One region of the Arthrobacter senegalensis genome, then DNA from elsewhere that is predicted to be linked to it. Evidence: predicted binding sites of a transcription regulator. Region 1 holds the regulator's gene; each other region holds the start of a gene.

Evidence for each region. Region 1 encodes LexA, which represses DNA repair genes until DNA is damaged. Its sites were predicted from a motif close to TCGAACANNTGTTCGA; they were not measured.
Region 2: a site for LexA is predicted at 1,520-1,535, ahead of AC5RVG_RS00390 (HNH endonuclease signature motif containing protein). Genes of this name have one in related genera too.
Region 3: a site for LexA is predicted at 811-826, ahead of AC5RVG_RS06070 (LexA family protein). Genes of this name have one in related genera too.

What each region holds. Positions count from the first base shown of each region.
Region 1 is NZ_JBNHGZ010000004.1:29,939-35,449, reverse strand. Features, by position in the region: gene hflX (GTPase HflX) at 1-367, shown strand, start outside; gene AC5RVG_RS13080 (ATP-dependent DNA helicase) at 360-2,399, shown strand; gene lexA (transcriptional repressor LexA) at 2,511-3,260, opposite strand; gene AC5RVG_RS13070 (LysM peptidoglycan-binding domain-containing protein) at 3,557-3,910, shown strand; gene AC5RVG_RS13065 (histidinol-phosphate transaminase) at 3,983-5,092, shown strand; gene hisB (imidazoleglycerol-phosphate dehydratase HisB) at 5,147-5,511, shown strand, end outside.
Region 2 is NZ_JBNHGZ010000001.1:76,890-82,400, reverse strand. Features, by position in the region: gene AC5RVG_RS00400 (ammonium transporter) at 1-777, shown strand, start outside; gene AC5RVG_RS00395 (P-II family nitrogen regulator) at 774-1,112, shown strand; gene AC5RVG_RS00390 (HNH endonuclease signature motif containing protein) at 1,566-3,359, shown strand; gene AC5RVG_RS00385 (glucose-6-phosphate dehydrogenase) at 3,404-4,798, opposite strand; gene ffh (signal recognition particle protein) at 5,110-5,511, shown strand, end outside.
Region 3 is NZ_JBNHGZ010000002.1:130,810-136,320, reverse strand. Features, by position in the region: gene AC5RVG_RS06075 (ATP-dependent Clp protease ATP-binding subunit) at 1-674, opposite strand, end outside; gene AC5RVG_RS06070 (LexA family protein) at 886-1,260, shown strand; gene AC5RVG_RS06065 (Y-family DNA polymerase) at 1,253-2,611, shown strand; gene AC5RVG_RS06060 (hypothetical protein) at 2,720-2,935, opposite strand; gene AC5RVG_RS06055 (hypothetical protein) at 3,011-3,490, opposite strand; gene AC5RVG_RS06050 (hypothetical protein) at 3,553-3,771, opposite strand; gene AC5RVG_RS06045 (NAD-dependent epimerase/dehydratase family protein) at 3,854-4,924, opposite strand; gene AC5RVG_RS06040 (catalase) at 5,065-5,511, opposite strand, start outside.

The DNA.
Region 1 (5,511 bases):
GCGCGAGGTGCTGACCGAAATCGAAGCACGGCACATTCCGGAAATCGTCGTCTTGAACAAGGCCGATGCCGCCGATCCGTTCGTGGTCGAGCGACTGCGCCAGCGTGAACCGCGGCACGTCGTGGTTTCGGCGCGGACCGGGCAGGGCATCGATGAGCTGCTTCGGCTCGTCAGCGAGACAATCCCGCGGCCCAGTGTGAAGCTGCAGCTGCTGGTGCCCTACGACCGCGGCGAAGTGATTAGCCGCCTGCACAATGAAGACGCCGAGATCCTCTCCATGGAGCATGGCGGGGACGGCACGCGGCTCGACGTGATGGTGCGCGAGGGCCTGGCATCGGAGCTGGAACAGTTCCTCCGGCATGACTGACCTCCAGGTTCCCGCCGGTGAGGCGCTGCGGCTGCTTGACGTCGCCGTACAGGAGATGGGCGGGCAGCACCGTGCCGGCCAGCACGAGATGGCGGCGAAAGTAGCCGAGGCCTTCGAGCGCCGGCAACACCTGCTGGTGCAGGCGGGCACAGGCACCGGCAAGTCGCTGGCCTACTTAGTGCCGCTCATGGTCCAGGCGCTGGAGGGGGAGAAGCCGGCGATCGTCTCCACGGCAACGTTGGCGCTGCAATCGCAGATCGTCAAGCGGGACCTGCCCCGGCTGTTGGAGGCCGTCGCCGACGAGCTGCCCAGGCCGCTGGACGTCGCTTTGCTCAAGGGCAGGAACAATTACCTCTGCCTGCACAAGCTCGCGGGCGGCTTTCCGGACGAGGACGCGCCGGCGGCGCTGTTCAGCCTCGGCGAGGACGCGGTGCCGCATCCTTCTCCGGCCGGCGCAGCGTCGGCTTCCGGCGCCTCGGGCGCGCTGGGCAAGGAAGTCGTGCGCCTGCGCGAGTGGGCGCACGAGACCGAAACCGGGGATCGGGATGAACTGGTGCCCGGTGTCAGCGATCGGGCCTGGCGGCAGGTCTCCGTCGGCTCCATGGAGTGCCTGGGCGCCCAGAAGTGTCCCCTGGCCGCCGAGTGCTTCAGCGAACTGGCACGGGGCCGCGCGGCGGAGGCAGACATCGTGATCACGAACCATGCCATGCTGGCCATCAACGCCTTCGAGGGCGTCGCGGTACTCCCGGACTATGACGTGGTGGTCATCGACGAGGCCCATGAGCTGCAGGACCGCGTCACCAGCGCCGTCGCGGGGCAACTCTCCGCCGCCATGGTGCGTACCGCCGCCTCGACGGCACGCAAACACACGGGGATCAGCGTGGAGCCTTTGAACTCCGCCGCCGATGCGCTGGAGGACGTCCTGCAGTCGGTGCCCACCGGCCTGCTGGCGGCCGGCCTACGCGAGGAGCATGAGCTGGTTCTCGCGCAGGTACGGGAAGCGGCCCGCGCGGCGCTCTCCGACTCGAAGCCCGAGGGTGCGGGGGCAGCGGACGGCGGACGGCAGATGGCGCGCTCACGGCTCGCGGCCGTGCTGGAACTGGCCGAACGGCTGCTGTCCGCTCCGGACTCCCGGGAGGTCATCTGGGCGACCCGTCCCAGCACCTATGGCGAGGCCGGCGACTACGCCGCCAATGACGACCAGCCGGCAACGTTGAACATAGCGCCGCTCTCGGTGGCGTCCCGGCTGCGTGAGGGCTTGTTCGACGACCATACCGTTGTGCTGACATCGGCGACGTTGTCGGTCGGGGGGACCTTCGATGCCGTCGCCGGGTCGCTCGGACTGCTCGGAGCCGGCGCGCCCGCCTATTCCAGCGTGGACGTGGGCAGCCCCTTCGATTACCCCAGGCAGGGCGTGCTCTACGTGGCGTCGCATCTGCCGAAGCCGGGCCGGGGCACCAGCCCGGAACAGCTCGATGAACTCGAGGAGCTGCTGCTGGCCTCGCGCGGCGGCGCCCTGGGCCTGTTCTCCTCGCGGCGTGCGGCAGAAGAAGCCGCGGCCGAGTTGCGCGGGCGCACCGACCTGACCATCCTGTGCCAGGGCGAATCGTCGATGGGCGCGCTGGTCCGCCAATTCGCCGAAGAGCCCGACACCTGCCTGTTCGGCACCATGACGCTCTGGCAGGGCGTCGACGTTCCCGGTTCCGCGTGCCGGCTCGTGGTCATCGACCGGATTCCGTTCCCCCGGCCGGATGACCCGCTCACGACTGCCCGAACCCGGTCCGTGGCGCAGTCCGGGGGAAACGGTTTCATGACGGTCTCGGCGACCCATGCGGCCGTGCGGCTGGCCCAGGGAGCCGGCAGGCTGATCCGCGCGTCAAACGACCGTGGAGTGGTGGCCGTGTTGGACTCCCGGCTGGCGACGGCGCGCTACGGGAGTTTCCTCCGCAGCGCCCTGCCGCCCTTCTGGAGTACCAAGGACGGCGCCACGGCCCGCCAGGTCTTGGAAAGGCTGGCTACGGCCTCAGCCTGAACGGGTTGGGGGCACGCCCGTTCCGGAGCGAGCGGGGCCCTGCGCGGGGACCGCCCGTGCGGGCAGGGGATCCCGGGGTGGCTGCAGCGCGGACCGGGGAGACCGGGCGCGTCAGAGGGCCCGCATCACCGAGACAACCTTGCCCATGATGGTTGCGTGGTCGCCAAGAATCGGTTCGTACTGGGTATTCTGCGGCAACAGCCAGGTGTGGCCGTCGCGCTGCCGGAAGGTCTTGACCGTTGCTTCGTCGTCGAGCAGTGCCGCCACGATGTCGCCGTTCTCGGCCGTGTGCTGCTGGCGGACCACGACCCAGTCGCCGTCACAGATGGCCGCATCGATCATGGAATCGCCCGAGACCCTGAGCATGAACAACTCGCCGTGTCCCACCAGTTGCCGCGGCAGGGGCATGACGTCCTCGACCGCCTGGTCCGCCAGGATCGGCCCGCCCGCTGCGATCCTTCCCACCAGCGGCACCATCGCCGTGTCGGATGACGTGGTCAGCTCGGATACGGCGACGCCGCTGGAGCTGCGCAGCTGTTGCGGTTCATCAACTCCGACGATTTCCACACCCCCGTGCTCGAGTGTCAGCGGGGTCAGGATTTCCATGGCACGGGGACGCTTGGGGTCGCGCCTGATGTAGCCCATCTTCTCCAGTTGGGCCAACTGGTGCGTGACGCTGGACAGGCTTGCCAGACCGACCGTGTCACCGATCTCGCGCATGGACGGAGGGTATCCGTGGGACATGACGGAGCGCTGGATGGTTTCCAGGATCTTCTTCTGCCTCGGCGTCAGGCTGCGCCCCACTTTGACGGGCCGGCCGCGTCGCTTCGCTCCGGCAGTGGTGGTGGTCTCTTCCGACATGTCCGGCCCCGGTCTCCCCGTAGTGGTCCCTGCGCCGGCGCCGTAGCGGAACCGCACATGGACTGTTGTCTCAACTGTTTTGTCGGTGGCGGCTGATGCACTGCTCTTACTGCCGCCCGACGCTTACAACGCTAGGCGAGGCGGTAGCGAATTTCAAACATTTGTTCGACTGAGTCTCGACAATGTTCGATCACCAGTGCTAAAACTGTAGAAGACGTATTCGAAGATACGTTCGAATACCGTTGCAAGACGATCGAAACCAGCCGAAATAGATCGAATATCGGAAAGGTGGCACCATGTCCGCCCAGCTCGCACCGCAGCCCGCCGGCCTTCGTACCAGCACAGGCCTGCGGCTGACCCGCCGCGGCCGTTTGTTGCTGATCGGCCTGCCGCTGATGCTCGCCGCGGCCGCAGCCCTGACCCTGATCGGTTTCTTCACTGCTCCGGCAATGGCCGCCGCCGGGGGGCTGGGGCCGGGGCCGGCGGCGACCGTCACGGTCGGCAGCGGCCAGTCACTGTGGGACATAGCAGTGCAGTCCGCGCCGGACCGCAACCCCCACGATGTCATTTTCGAGATCGCGCAATTGAACGGCCTGCAGGGGGACATCGTCCACGCCGGGCAGCAGCTGCTGGTCCCGTCCGCGCGCTGAGGCAGCCGTAATATGAGCTGCTTCGGCCCGCCCGATTCCTGCCCCGGGCGGGCCGAAGCTTAAACTGGATCGGTGAGTGAGCAGTTAGAACGCCTGAACCGCCTGCCGTTGCGGGAAAATCTCCGGGGCCTGGAGCCCTATGGTGCGCCCCAGCTGGAGGTTCCCGTCCTCCTGAACGTCAACGAAAACACCCATGGCCTGCCCGATGCTGTCCGTCAGGCCATCGTCTCGGCCGTCAGCGAGGCTGCCGCGGGTCTGAACCGGTATCCGGATCGCGAGTTCACGAAGCTGAGGACGGCGCTGGCCCGCTACTTGGGGCACGGCCTCACCGCAGAGAACATTTGGGCCGCCAACGGATCGAACGAGGTCCTGCAGCAAATCCTCCAGGCCTTCGGCGGCCCCGGCCGCACCCTGCTGAGCTTCCCGCCCACCTATTCCATGTACCCGCTGCTGGCCAGCGGGACGGACACGGATTATGTGGCCGTTCCGCGGGGGGCAGACTTCACGCTGTCCCCGGACGCTGCCGCCGCCGCTGTGGCCGGCTCCGCGGCAAACGTGGTCGTTCTTTGCTCCCCGAACAACCCGACGGGCACCGCCCTGGGCCTTGAGGTCGTGGAGGCGGCGTATGAAGCGGGGGAAGCCTCCAAGGCCATCGTGATCGTGGACGAGGCCTACGCCGAGTTCGCCCACGCCGGAACGCCGAGCGCGCTGACACTGTTGCCGGGGCGGGAGCGGCTCATCGTTTCCCGCACCATGAGCAAGGCCTTCGCGCTGGCAGGCGCCAGGGTCGGGTACCTCGCCGCCGCACCGCAGATTACCGATGCGCTGCGACTGGTCCGCCTGCCCTACCACCTCTCCGCCGTTACGCAGGCAACGGCCCTGGCCGCGTTGGACCATGCCGATGCGCTGCTGGCCAACGTCGAAGACATCAAGGCGCAACGGGACCGCATTGTCGACGGGCTGGCCGAGCTGGGACTCGACCCGGCGCCGTCCGACTCAAACTTCGTGTTTTTCGGCGGGCTGGAGGACCCCCGCTCGGTGTGGCAGGGACTGCTGGAAGCCGGCGTGCTGATCCGCGACGTCGGGATCCCGGGCCATCTGCGGGTAACCGCCGGCACTGAGGCCGAGACCACAGCCTTCCTCAACGGCATCAAGGCCCTCGTGGCGAGCCCCGTCTCCTAAACTAGTAAGAGCGAACCGGCTCGTGCCGGTCGACCAATTCGTCAAAGGACTCCCATGACCGTGGAAACCACCACCGGACGTACCGCACGCCTCGAACGCATCACCAGCGAGTCGTCCGTGCTGGTTGAACTGGACCTCGACGGCACCGGCCGTTCCGAGATCAGCACCACCGTGCCGTTCTACGACCACATGCTCACCGCCCTGGCGAAGCACTCGCTCGTCGACCTGACCGTGAAGGCCAGCGGGGACACGCACATCGACGCGCACCACACCGTCGAAGATGTCGCCATCACCATCGGCGACGCCCTGAAGGAAGCGCTGGGCAACAAAGCCGGGATCCGCCGTTTCGGCGAAGCCACGGTGCCCCTGGACGAGGCGCTGGCCCACGCCGTCGTGGACATCTCCGGCCGGCCCTACCT
Region 2 (5,511 bases), on a different contig from region 1:
GTCCTGGCCCTGATTCTGGGCAAGCGCAGAGGCTTCGGCAAGGACCCTGCACAGCGCCCGCACAACATCCCGCTGGTGATGATCGGCGCAGCGATGCTGTGGTTCGGCTGGTTTGGATTCAACGGGGGAGCGGCGGGCACGGCGGAGGAAGCCGGGCTGATCTGGGTCAACACCATGGCCGCCCCGGCAGCCGCCATCGTGGGCTGGCTGGTGACCGAGCGCCTCCGCGACGGCCGCCCCACGTCCCTCGGGGCGGCCTCGGGTGTGGTCGCGGGTCTGGTGGCCATCACCCCGGCCTGCGCCAACGTATCCCCTCTGGGGGCGGTGGGTCTGGGCCTGGTGGCGGGCGTGCTGGCCGCGCTGGCGGTGGGGCTGAAGTACAGGCTGGGCTACGACGACTCGCTGGATGTGGTGGGCGTCCACCTGGTTGCCGGCCTGGTCGGAACGCTGGCCCTGGGCTTCATCGCCCTGCCGGTCGAAGGTGCAGGCGGTGGTCTCTTCTACGGCGGCGGCGTCGCCCAACTGGGGGCGCAGGCCGTGGCGGCGCTGGTCTCCATGGTGTTCTCTGGCGTGCTGACCCTGATCATCGGCTTGGCGATCCACAAGACCCTTGGCTTCCGGGTGACTGCAGAGGATGAGGTCACCGGCGTGGACCTCGCCCAGCACGCCGAATCCGCCTACGAATTCGGCGGCCTGGGCACCGGCGGAACATTCATCCCGCACCCGGCAACCGACCCCAGCGCCCGCAGCACGATCAAGGAAGAGGTCAACGCATGAAACTGGTCACCGCAATCATCCGGCCGGAAAAGCTGGAGGCAGTCCGCAACAGCTTGGAAAGCTATGGGGTCCAAGGGCTGACCGTCAGTGAGGCCAGCGGGTACGGGCGGCAGCGCGGCCACACGGAGGTCTACCGCGGCGCCGAGTACACGGTGGACCTGCTGCCCAAGGTCCGCGTCGAGGTCTTGGTGGGGGACGATTTGGCCGACGACATCGTCGACGTCCTCGTGGCCACCGCCAACACCGGCCGCGCGGGCGACGGCAAGGTCTGGCTGGTGGATGTGCAGGAAGCGGTCCGCGTCAGAACCGGCGAACGCGGCGAGGCTGCCATCTAGGACTGGAACCTTTGGCAGATTTCCCTGGCCCGGTTGTTCCGGCCGCCCCTGCGGCGTCCGGAGCAACCGGTTCCTGTGCGCGGGTGCACTCGCGGTGTCTGCGGCGGCCCGGAAACCGCGGCGGTGCCGCGGTTTCGTCGCATGACGGTGGGCTGGTTTCCCCTCAAGACGCACCCGTCTGCTTCGCGTTTAGCCGTTAGCCTGCTGAGTTGTCCTACACAGGGAAGGACGGTTCCCCGTTCAGCCATTGGCTGGCTGAGTTGTCCTCCACAGGGAAGGACGGTTCCCCGTTCAGCCGTCCGAACGCTGAGTTGTCCTACACAGGGGAATGACGGTTCCCCGTTCAGCCATTGGCCGGCTGAGTTGTCCTCCACAGGCAGCTGTCGATGGCAGGTTATGCACTTTCCTCGAAGATTCGTTCTACCCGGGGCGTGGGCTGCGTAGCGTTGAAGTATGGCAGCGGAACCGTTCGACGAGGCACAGGAGCCGGAGGATCACTCCGGTACCCCTGCCGCGTCCGACGACGGTGCCGGGCCCGACAATGGTGCCGCCGAACCGGTACCGGTCCCGCGGGGGTGGGCGGACGACTGGCGGGAGCTGGGACCGGCGGAACTGGCCGGCCTGCTCGCCGGTACGGACCCGGCGGCTCTGGACGATTGGTCGACCCTCGACTACCTTCAGGCGGTGCGCAAACACGAGGCCTGGACCCAGTCCCGCCGCCTGCGGGCCGTGCACCGCCTGGCGGTGCTCCGCCCGGCAACCGGGCCCGACGCCGGGGCACCGGACGGGATCTGCCGGCACGCCGCCGCCGAGCTCGCACCCATCCTGGCCGTGCCCCGCCAACGCGCGGCCGCGGAACTGGCCGACGCACACCAGATCGCCACCTGCCTGCCCGCCACCCTCGCCGCCCTCGACGCCGGCGACCTCGACCTGCCCCGCGCCACCGCCATCGCCCGCAAAGGCGCCGGCCTGCCGCCCGAGGTCCTGGCCGGCTATGAAGCCCGCGTTGTTCCCGGCGCCGGGATTATCACCCTGGAATCCGTCCAGGCCAGGGCCCGCACAGTCCGCGACCGGCTGCACCCCGAATCCCTCGAGATCCGGCACCGGGCCGCGATGGAACGCCGCACCGTCCACTACCAGCCCCAGGACGACGGGATGGCCGAACTTTACATCCGCACCAGCGCCGACAAAGCGCTGCTCGCCTACAACCTGATGCAGGCCCACGCCCGCAAACTCCAAACCGTCGACGAAACCCGCACCCTGGGCCAACTCCGCGCCGACGTGTTCACCGACATGCTCCTGCGCTACCCCGGCCACGCCTACCAGCCCACGGCCACCGCCACAGACACAGACACCGGACCCGCCGCCGGCGACACAGCCGCCACCCAGACGGCCACCGACAACTGCGGAACAGCGGCCACCCAAACCGCAGCCAACCCGCGGGAAACGGCCCAGTCCGGAACTGCTGCCGCAACCGGGTCCGCAGCCGCCGGGACTCTACCGGGCAGCACCAAAGGAACCGGCCCAGAAATTCCGGACACAGGAGTTGCGGCGTGCACCGCCCGAAACACGGCAGCCGGAGGGACGGCAGGGCAGGGGCCCTGTAGCTGCGGTGCCGGGAACGTGACCGCGTCCGTCGCCGTGACCGCACCCCTCGCCACCTTGTTGCGCCTTTCCGAAGAACCCGGCGACTTCACCGGCTACGGGCCGATCCCGCCGGGCATGACCCGCGACCTTGCCGCGCTCGCCAAATCCTGGTTGATCGTGCTCACCGATGACTATGGCAAGGCAGCCGCCGTCGCCAAAGACCTGCGCCACCCGCCCGAATGGCTCAAACGCCTCGTCCGGCTACGCGACCGCCACTGCCGGGACTTCGGCTGCACCGTCCCCGCAGACCAATGCGACATCGACCACACCATCGCCTGGGAAGACGGCGGCAAAACAGTCTTGGAAAATCTCAGCGCCAGGTGCAAACCCGGGCACAAAACCAAACACCACGGCGGCGGAACCGTCACCCAAGACAGCGACGGGACCCTCCACTTCACCACCCGCTCCGGCCACACCCACACCACCACCCCCGACCAAGGCTGGACACTCACGCTCCCCTCAGCCCCCGGCGCAGAAGAAGCCACGGAAAGCCCGGGCAACGGGGCCAAAAGTCCCCGGGGCTGTACCGGCGGCGAGGGCGACACCGGCGGCGACGAAGCGCCGGACGGCCCATGGGACAACACTCAGCCGCCGTTCTAGACACCCCGCCGCCCGTTCTAGTTACTTGGCGGCCTGCATCTCCGTCAGGGGAGCGGCCTGTCGCTCCGGGAAGTTGACCAACCGGCGGGGCCGTTGCTGCCCGCTTCGTACTCTTCCAGCGGCACTTCGTCTTTTTCCCAAGCCTTCAGCACGGGCTCGACTATCCGCCAGCACTCCTCGGCGGTATCCCCGCGGACGGACAGGAGCGGGTCGCCGCGCAGCACGCCTTCCAACACTTCGCCGTAGGGCAACAGATCGGCCGAGTGCAGGTCGGCGCTCATGACCGCCCGGTCCAGAGTGAAGATGTCCCCGGGACCGTTCACATCGATCTCAAGTTGAAGGGTTTCGGGTCCGAGCCCGATCCGCAGCCGCGTCGGGGCGTCGATGCCCTTGAAGCCCGTCGGCAGGTGGTTGACCGGCCTAAAGGTGATGATTACTTCCTTCTGCGGCTTGCCCAAAGCCTTGCCCGAGCGGAGGATGAACGGCACGCCGGACCACCGGGAGTTGTTGATCGAGACTTCAACCTCGGCCAGGGTTTCGGTCTTCTTGGCCGGGTCCACGCCCTGTTCGTCGGCGTAGTCCGGGGTGTCGCGGTCGCCGATCCTGCCGGCGGTGTAGCGGGCACGTCGAGTGCTCTTGCCGAAATCCGGGTTGACGCTGCTGGCGCGCAGGACGCTGCCGATATGGTCGCGCAGGTCCCGCTCATGGATGGTGGCCGGGGCGTTGAGGGCGGTCAGCGCCATCACCTGCAACAAGTGGCTTTGGATCATGTCACGCAGCGCGCCGGCCCCGTCGTAGTAACGGGCACGACCCTCCAAGGCCAGCCCCTCATCGTAGAAGATCTCGACTTTCGCCACATGTTCATTGCTGAGCAGCGGCTCCAGCAGGCGGTTGGCGAAGCGCAGGCCGAGGATGTTGAAGACCGTTGCCTTGCCCAGGAAGTGGTCCACCCGATGGATATGGTCCTCCGGCACCAGCTTCAACAGCGTCTTGTTCAGCGATGCGGCCGATTCACGGCTGGAGCCGAACGGCTTTTCCAACACCAGCCGTGTTCCCTCCGGCACGTCCTCGGGCCGGAGAAGCTCGCAGGCTTTCTGGCTGACCGCGGGCGGCAGGGCAAAGAACACGGCCACCGGGCCATCCAGCGCGGCCAGCAATTCCGCCAGTGCGCCCTCCGCCGTCACGTCCACCGAGTGGTACCGCGTGTTTTCCTGGACCTCGCGCAGTTGCCGCCGTCCGTCGTCGTTCGCGTCCCTCGCGCAGGAATCAAAGGCGCCGCGGACGCGTTCCTGCCACCTGCCCTCGTCCCAGTCATCCGACCCGGCGCCCACTACTTTCAGCCCGCTGGTCCTGCCTTGCGCGATCAATTTGCCCAGCCCGGGCAGCAGCAGTCGGCCGGTCAGATCGCCGGAAGCCCCCAAAATCAGCAACGTCCGGATCTGCAGCGGCCCGTCGGCAGCGGGGGCGGACACGTCCTCGGGCTGGGTCTTTTCCTGTGTCTGGGTCTGTTCAACGCTCACGTTCCCACCTTGCCACGGCTGTACGGCAGGGGGAACGGTCCATGGGCCGGGCGAGCTCGCACCCCACCGGCGTTCCTCCTTGCCGCGGTTCCTCGGCGGGATATGAGCCGACGGCCGAGTGGTCGCGATTTCCGGCGCGACTGCTGCCACCGCCAGTTGATACCCTTAAGTGCTGAACTCCGGCGCGGCCCGGGGACTGTGAACCAGATCGACGAAAGTAGACACGGCGCGTGTTCAATTCACTCTCTGACCGGTTGGCCTCGACCTTCAAGAATCTGCGCGGCAAGGGACGGCTGTCCGAGGCCGACGTCGACGCCACCGTTCGCGAAATCCGGCGAGCCCTGCTCGACGCCGACGTCGCGGTGCCCGTGGTGCGCGAGTTCGCGGCCCACGTGAAGGAACGCGCGCTCAGCGAAGAGGTCTCCGCGGCCCTGAACCCGGCCCAACAGGTCGTCAAGATCGTCAACGACGAGCTGGTCAACATCCTCGGCGGGGAGACCCGGCGCATCAAGCTGGCCAAAACCCCGCCGACGGTGATCATGCTCGCTGGCCTGCAGGGTGCCGGCAAGACCACCCTGGCGGGCAAGCTGTCCAAGTGGCTCAAGGGCCAGGGCCACAGCCCGCTGCTGGTG
Region 3 (5,511 bases), on a different contig from region 1:
ATTTCGTCCGCCCGGCCGATCACCGGGTCCAGCCGGTTCTCCCGGGCCTGGGCCGTCAGGTCGGTGCCGAACTGGTCCAGCATGGGGGTTTCCGACTCGGTGCCGGTGCTCTGTTGCGGGCCGGTTGCAGGGGTGGGGCCGTCGGGCTGCGCCGCAGCTTTCTCCGCCGCCTGCTGCAGTGCCTGCGGGGTGACGCCCGCGCCGCCCAGGATTTGGCCGGCGGGGGTCTCCTGGTTCAGCACGAAGGCGGCGAAGAGGTGCTCGGGGTCGATGTAGGTGGAGCCGAATGCGCGGGCGACCTGGTGGGCGTCCAGCAGGGCACGCTGCGCCGACGGCGTGAGCGACGGCGTTTCCCGGGTCGGGCCGGTCTTTTCCGGCAGGCCCTGCTCCGCGGAACGCGCGATGGTCTGCGGGTCCGCGCCGGTCAGCTTGATCTGGCTGGCGGCCGGCTCCTGGCCGACCATGACGTGCAGGATGTGCAGCGCGTCCACCTCGATGTGGCCGAGGCTTGCGGCAAACCGGGCTGCCTGCGCCAGCACTTCATGGGTGCGGCGGCTGAGCAGCCGGGTGAGGTCGACCGTGCGGGATTGGGCCGCCCGCTGGCCCTGCAGGTAGCGGGCCAGGAACTCGTCGAATGAACCGTTGCCGGAAGCTGGTCCGAAGAACAGTGGCATGGATAATCCTCCTGTGGAACGTGAGTGCCTTCGACTCATGTTAACGCCTCTACGACAGGATTATTCCAGAAGTTACCCAAACTTGAGTGGAGCTGGCTCATATGTAGGCCACGGCGGGCCGGTGCTAGTGTTGTTTTCGAAGCTTTGTTCGAAGACGGGGGTCGGGATGTTCGGTGTAGAGCAGCCGTCGGGTGCTTCGGCGGGCCCGGAGATGGGCAGCGGAGCGCCCGAGGAGGCGCGCGGTTTCCCGTCGCCGGCCAGGGACTACTTCCACGGCGGCATCGATCTGAACCGGCACCTGATCCGCGACCGCACCAGCACCTTTGTGATGCGGGTGGCCGGAAACTCGATGGCCGCGGCCGGGATCAGTGATGGCGATGAGCTGATAGTGGATCGCTCTTTGACCCCGCGCGACGGTTCGGTAGTGGTCGCGGTGCTGGACGGGGAACTGGTGGTCCGGCGCCTGCATCTCACCGCGGACGGCGTGCGCTTGCAGGCGGACGACGGCGGCGTTCCCACCGAAGTGGGCGAACTCGCCGACCTGAGCATCTGGGGCGTCGCCACCCGTTGCCTGCACCATGTCTAGCGCCCCGGTGCCAGGGGCAGGCGGGGCGGCCTCCGGCCGGCCGTCCGGCTCCGGCGGGGCGACCTCCGGCCGGCCTGGCGAACGGATCGCGCTGGTGGACGTCAACAATTTCTACGTCTCCTGCGAGCGGGTCTTCGATCCGTCCCTCGAGGGACGGCCCGTCGTCGTGCTCTCCAACAATGACGGCTGCGTGGTGGCGCGCTCCGAGGAGGCCAAACAGCTGGGGCTGAAGACCGGGACGCCGTGGTTCCAGGTGGCGCCGCGGGCCAAGGCCTGGGGGCTGGTCGCGCGGTCCAGCAACTACGAGCTGTACGGGGACCTAAGCGCCCGGGTGATGGAAGTGCTCGGCCGGTTCGGGGCCTGGCAGGAGGTCTATTCGATCGACGAGTCGTTCCTGGGCCTGCCCGGCGACGACGCCCAGTTGCTGGAGACTGCCGGCCGAATCCGTGCCGCAGTGATCCGGCAGGTGGGCGTGCCGGTCAGCGTCGGCGTGGCGCAGACCAAGACCCTGGCGAAGTTCGCCAACCACGTTGCCAAACGGAATCCCCAGATGGCCGGGGTGTGCTCGCTGGGCTCGATGCCCGCTTCCGACATCGCCTGGATCCAGTCACGCGTCCCGGTCACCGGGCTGTGGGGCGTGGGCGGACGGACGGGGAAACGGCTGAACGCCCTCGGGATCGAGTCGATCGCAGACCTCAAGGCCGCCGACCCGCAGGCAATCCGCAAAAAGTTCTCCGTGGTGCTGCAGCGAACCGTGCTGGAGCTGAACGGGACGCCCTGCATCCCGCACGCGGAGGAGCGGGCCGACAAGCAGCAGATCATGTTCTCGCGCAGTTTCTCCACGCCGGTGACCACCATCGAGGAGATGGACCAGGTGATGGCGGTCTATGCCCAACGCGGGGCGGCCCGGATGGCGGCCGAGGGACTGCGCGCCTCGGTGCTGACGGTGACTGCGGGGACCAGCAGGTTCGCCGGCGGCGAGGCATCGTTTCCCGCGGCCAGCGTCAACCTGGCGACGCCCACGCAGGATCCGATCCAGCTGACCAAGGCTGCCGTGGCCGCCATGCGCGGCTGCCTGACTCCGGGCGCCCACTATGTCCGGGCAGGGGTCCTGCTGTCGGGGCTGGAGCCCGCGGCCGGCCAGCAGACCTTCGACCCCTTCGTCAGCGATTTGGAACAGCGGCACATCGGCGACCTGCTGGGCGCGGTGCGTACCAAGTTCGGCGAAGCCTCGATCGGCCTCGGTCAGGGCGGGCTGGCGGCCCCCGCGGCGTGGTCAATGAAACGCGAATTTTCCTCGCCACGCTACACCACCGAGTGGAGCGACCTGCCGGTGGTCAAGGCGGATTAACCGGCTGTGCACCGGGTCGCGCCGCAGCGGCGCAACGGGCACGACGGCGGCCGAACAGTGGCACGGCAGCGGCCGTATCTCGACGGCCGCTGCCGTGCCCGCGGTGGATCAGTCGCTCGGGCTCGTGTCGGTGGTGAGCCCGCGGTCGTCCGGCGTTTCCTGGTCCTTCTCTTCAGCCGGCCCGGGCGCGATGTTCATGCCCTCCTTGCCCTCGGGCTCGGGGGCGGAATCGGCCGTTTGCTGCTCCTGAGCATCCGGCGGATCTGCCGCGGTGCCCGACTGGTCCCGCGGACCTTTGACCTGGCCGGCGTCGTTCTCCGTCATGCCAGTCCTTCCCTACTGCCGTCGATGCAGGCGGAGCCCCGGCGAGGGGCCCGGCCCGCCAGAATCCCGGGCGGGTTACACTCCGGGCGGGCGCAGGTCGTCGTCCCTGTTGAGGGTGGCGGGTCCGTCCGGCATGGTGCCTCCCTCGCCCGTCCAGCTCTGCCCGAGTTCGTCGTTCTGCGCCGGATCCGACATCGTGGTGTCGCCCAGGGTGGTGCCAGTGGTGTCGCCGAGGGTGCTGGTGCCCGTGGTGCCGCCGGCGGTGGTGGTGGGGCCGGTGGTGCCGCCGTCGTCCTTACCCGAACCGTGGTTGCCGGGCAGCTTGGAGGTTGCCGCGGACCCTGCCTTCTTGGCCGCTTCGGTAACACGGTCGGCGACGCCTGGTGCCTTTTCCTTGACCAGGTCGGTGGCTTCGTGCACTTTTTCCTGGACCGCTGGGTTCTGCCAGAACTCCTGGCTCTTGGCCTTCAAGGAATCGTAGGCGGACCTTCCGGATTTCGAACCCAGGACGAATCCGAGGGCGATGCCGGCGCCGAATGTGAGTTTCCCTTTCACAGCGTGCTCCTGTCTGTAGACGGTTGATGGGCGGTGCTAGGTGGAGGTGCGGGCGGTGCCAGTCAGCCGGGGAAAGGCGCGTTGGGCGCGTCCCCGCGGCCGTCCTGGTCCTTGTCGCCGTAGGCCTTCTTGACCAGGTCGTCGGCGAGTTTCTCGTCACCGTGGACCGGGATGTGGGCCTCGTTGACTTCCTTGTCGATGCCGCCTGCGTCGGCGGGAGTCAGAGTGTCGTCATTCGCGTCGTCCGGGTGTTCCGGGCGCCGCTCCTCGTTCGGATTCATCAGGTCCTCCTTCTCGAGCGGGTCGTCCTGTGGGATCAGACCGGGCAGCTGCGCTCTTCGCGCGGCTTCCCATGGGGCCACACTACGCGCCGGTCTCCGGCTTCGCACGGGTCCAGCGGCTGCGCGGGCGCATCGCGGGGGATTCGGTGACACCTCCGGCCCCGGCCATTCCCGCCAGGACTTCACGGATCGCCGACAGCGAATCCACCTGCGGTGTCCAGCCGAGTTCGTCCCTGGCCCGGCTGGTGTCCATGACCGGAGCGTAGCGGGCCATGTCCACCCAGCCGGGGTCGCTGGCCAGCAGCCGGAGGGACCACGCGGCGCCGACCAACTGCCGCACCAGCGGCACGGGAACGGGCAGCCAGCGCCGGGCACCGAACAGGGAGGCGACGAGTCCGGGCGTTACCACCGGTTCGGCCGCCACGTTGAAGGCGCCCCTCGCGCCCTGGTCCAGCACCCGCCAGTAGGCGTCCGCCACGTCGTTGGCATGCAATGCCTGGAAGATGAACTCCTCGGGGAACGGGAACAGCGGCAGCCGCAGCCGGTTGACGAAGAACTTGGGGATCCACCGGCCCACAAAGTAGCGGCCGATCTGGCTGCCGGCCTCGGCTTGGAAAATCAGGCCGGGCCGCAGCCGCGCCACCTTAATTTCCGGGTGATCGTCGGCGAACTCGTCCAACAGCGCTTCCTGCTGGCCCTTGAACCGGCTGTAGTGCGAGCTGGCGATGCCTCTGGCCGGCCAATCCTCGCGGACGCGGGAGTGCTTCGGGCCGGGGCTGTACGCGCCGACCGACGAGGCGCAGACTACTTGCCCAACGCCGGCGTTGGTGGCAGCGGCGAGCACGTTCGCGGTGCCGTCCACGTTCACCCGGCGCAACTGCCCTTCATCGTGGTTCGGTTGCAGCAGCCACGCGAGATGGACGACGGCGTCGCATCCCTTAAACGCCTGCGTCAACCTTTCCCGAGCATCGCGGGAGGCGATGTCCAGCGAAACCCACGTGACGCCGTCGTACGGTTCCGTCGTGGCATCGGGCAGCCGCCGCGCGATGCCGACGATCTCCACGTCGTCCGCGCGTTCGCCCCGCGCCTTCTGCAGCCGGCGCAGCACTGCTGTACCGACGTTCCCGCTGGCTCCGACCACGGCGACTCGCATGGACAGACGCTACCGCGGATGCCACGGCTTGGCGAGGGCCCGGCTGGGCGGCCGGCCGCCGGAATCCGGGCTGGATTCGGCCGCCGTCCGGGATTTCCGCAGGTCAGCCGCCGCTTAAACGTGGAGGTCGCGCGGTACGGCTACCGCTCCACTTTGACGCGTTCGTTGGGCACGCAGTGCGTCATGGTCAGCCCGGAAACGTCCCGCGGCCCGTTCTTGCCGAGGTTGGCCATCCACTGCTGCTCCGCTTCGGAAAGGTTCTGGCTGGCCAGAGGCCCAAGGTCCTTCACCTCGTCCAGCGAGATGCCGATGCCGCCGCCCACGCCCTGGCCGAGCTCGTCCGCAATCATGTAGAGGTGCCAGAGCATGCGCTCCTGGATCGGCCGGTCGCACTGCGCCAGCGCGTTGGTCAGGTTGGTGATCAGGTCCTCGCGCTCCCAGTCCTCTTGCAGGTAGAACCGCTGGCCGGCCTGCAGGTAGTCGTTGGTCCGCTCGATCCGTTCCCTGGTCAGCCGGCCGCCGATCTCGGGACCGACGGCGTGGTGGTAACCGGAATCCTTCGCCGCCTCCTGCAGCCCGCCGGTGAT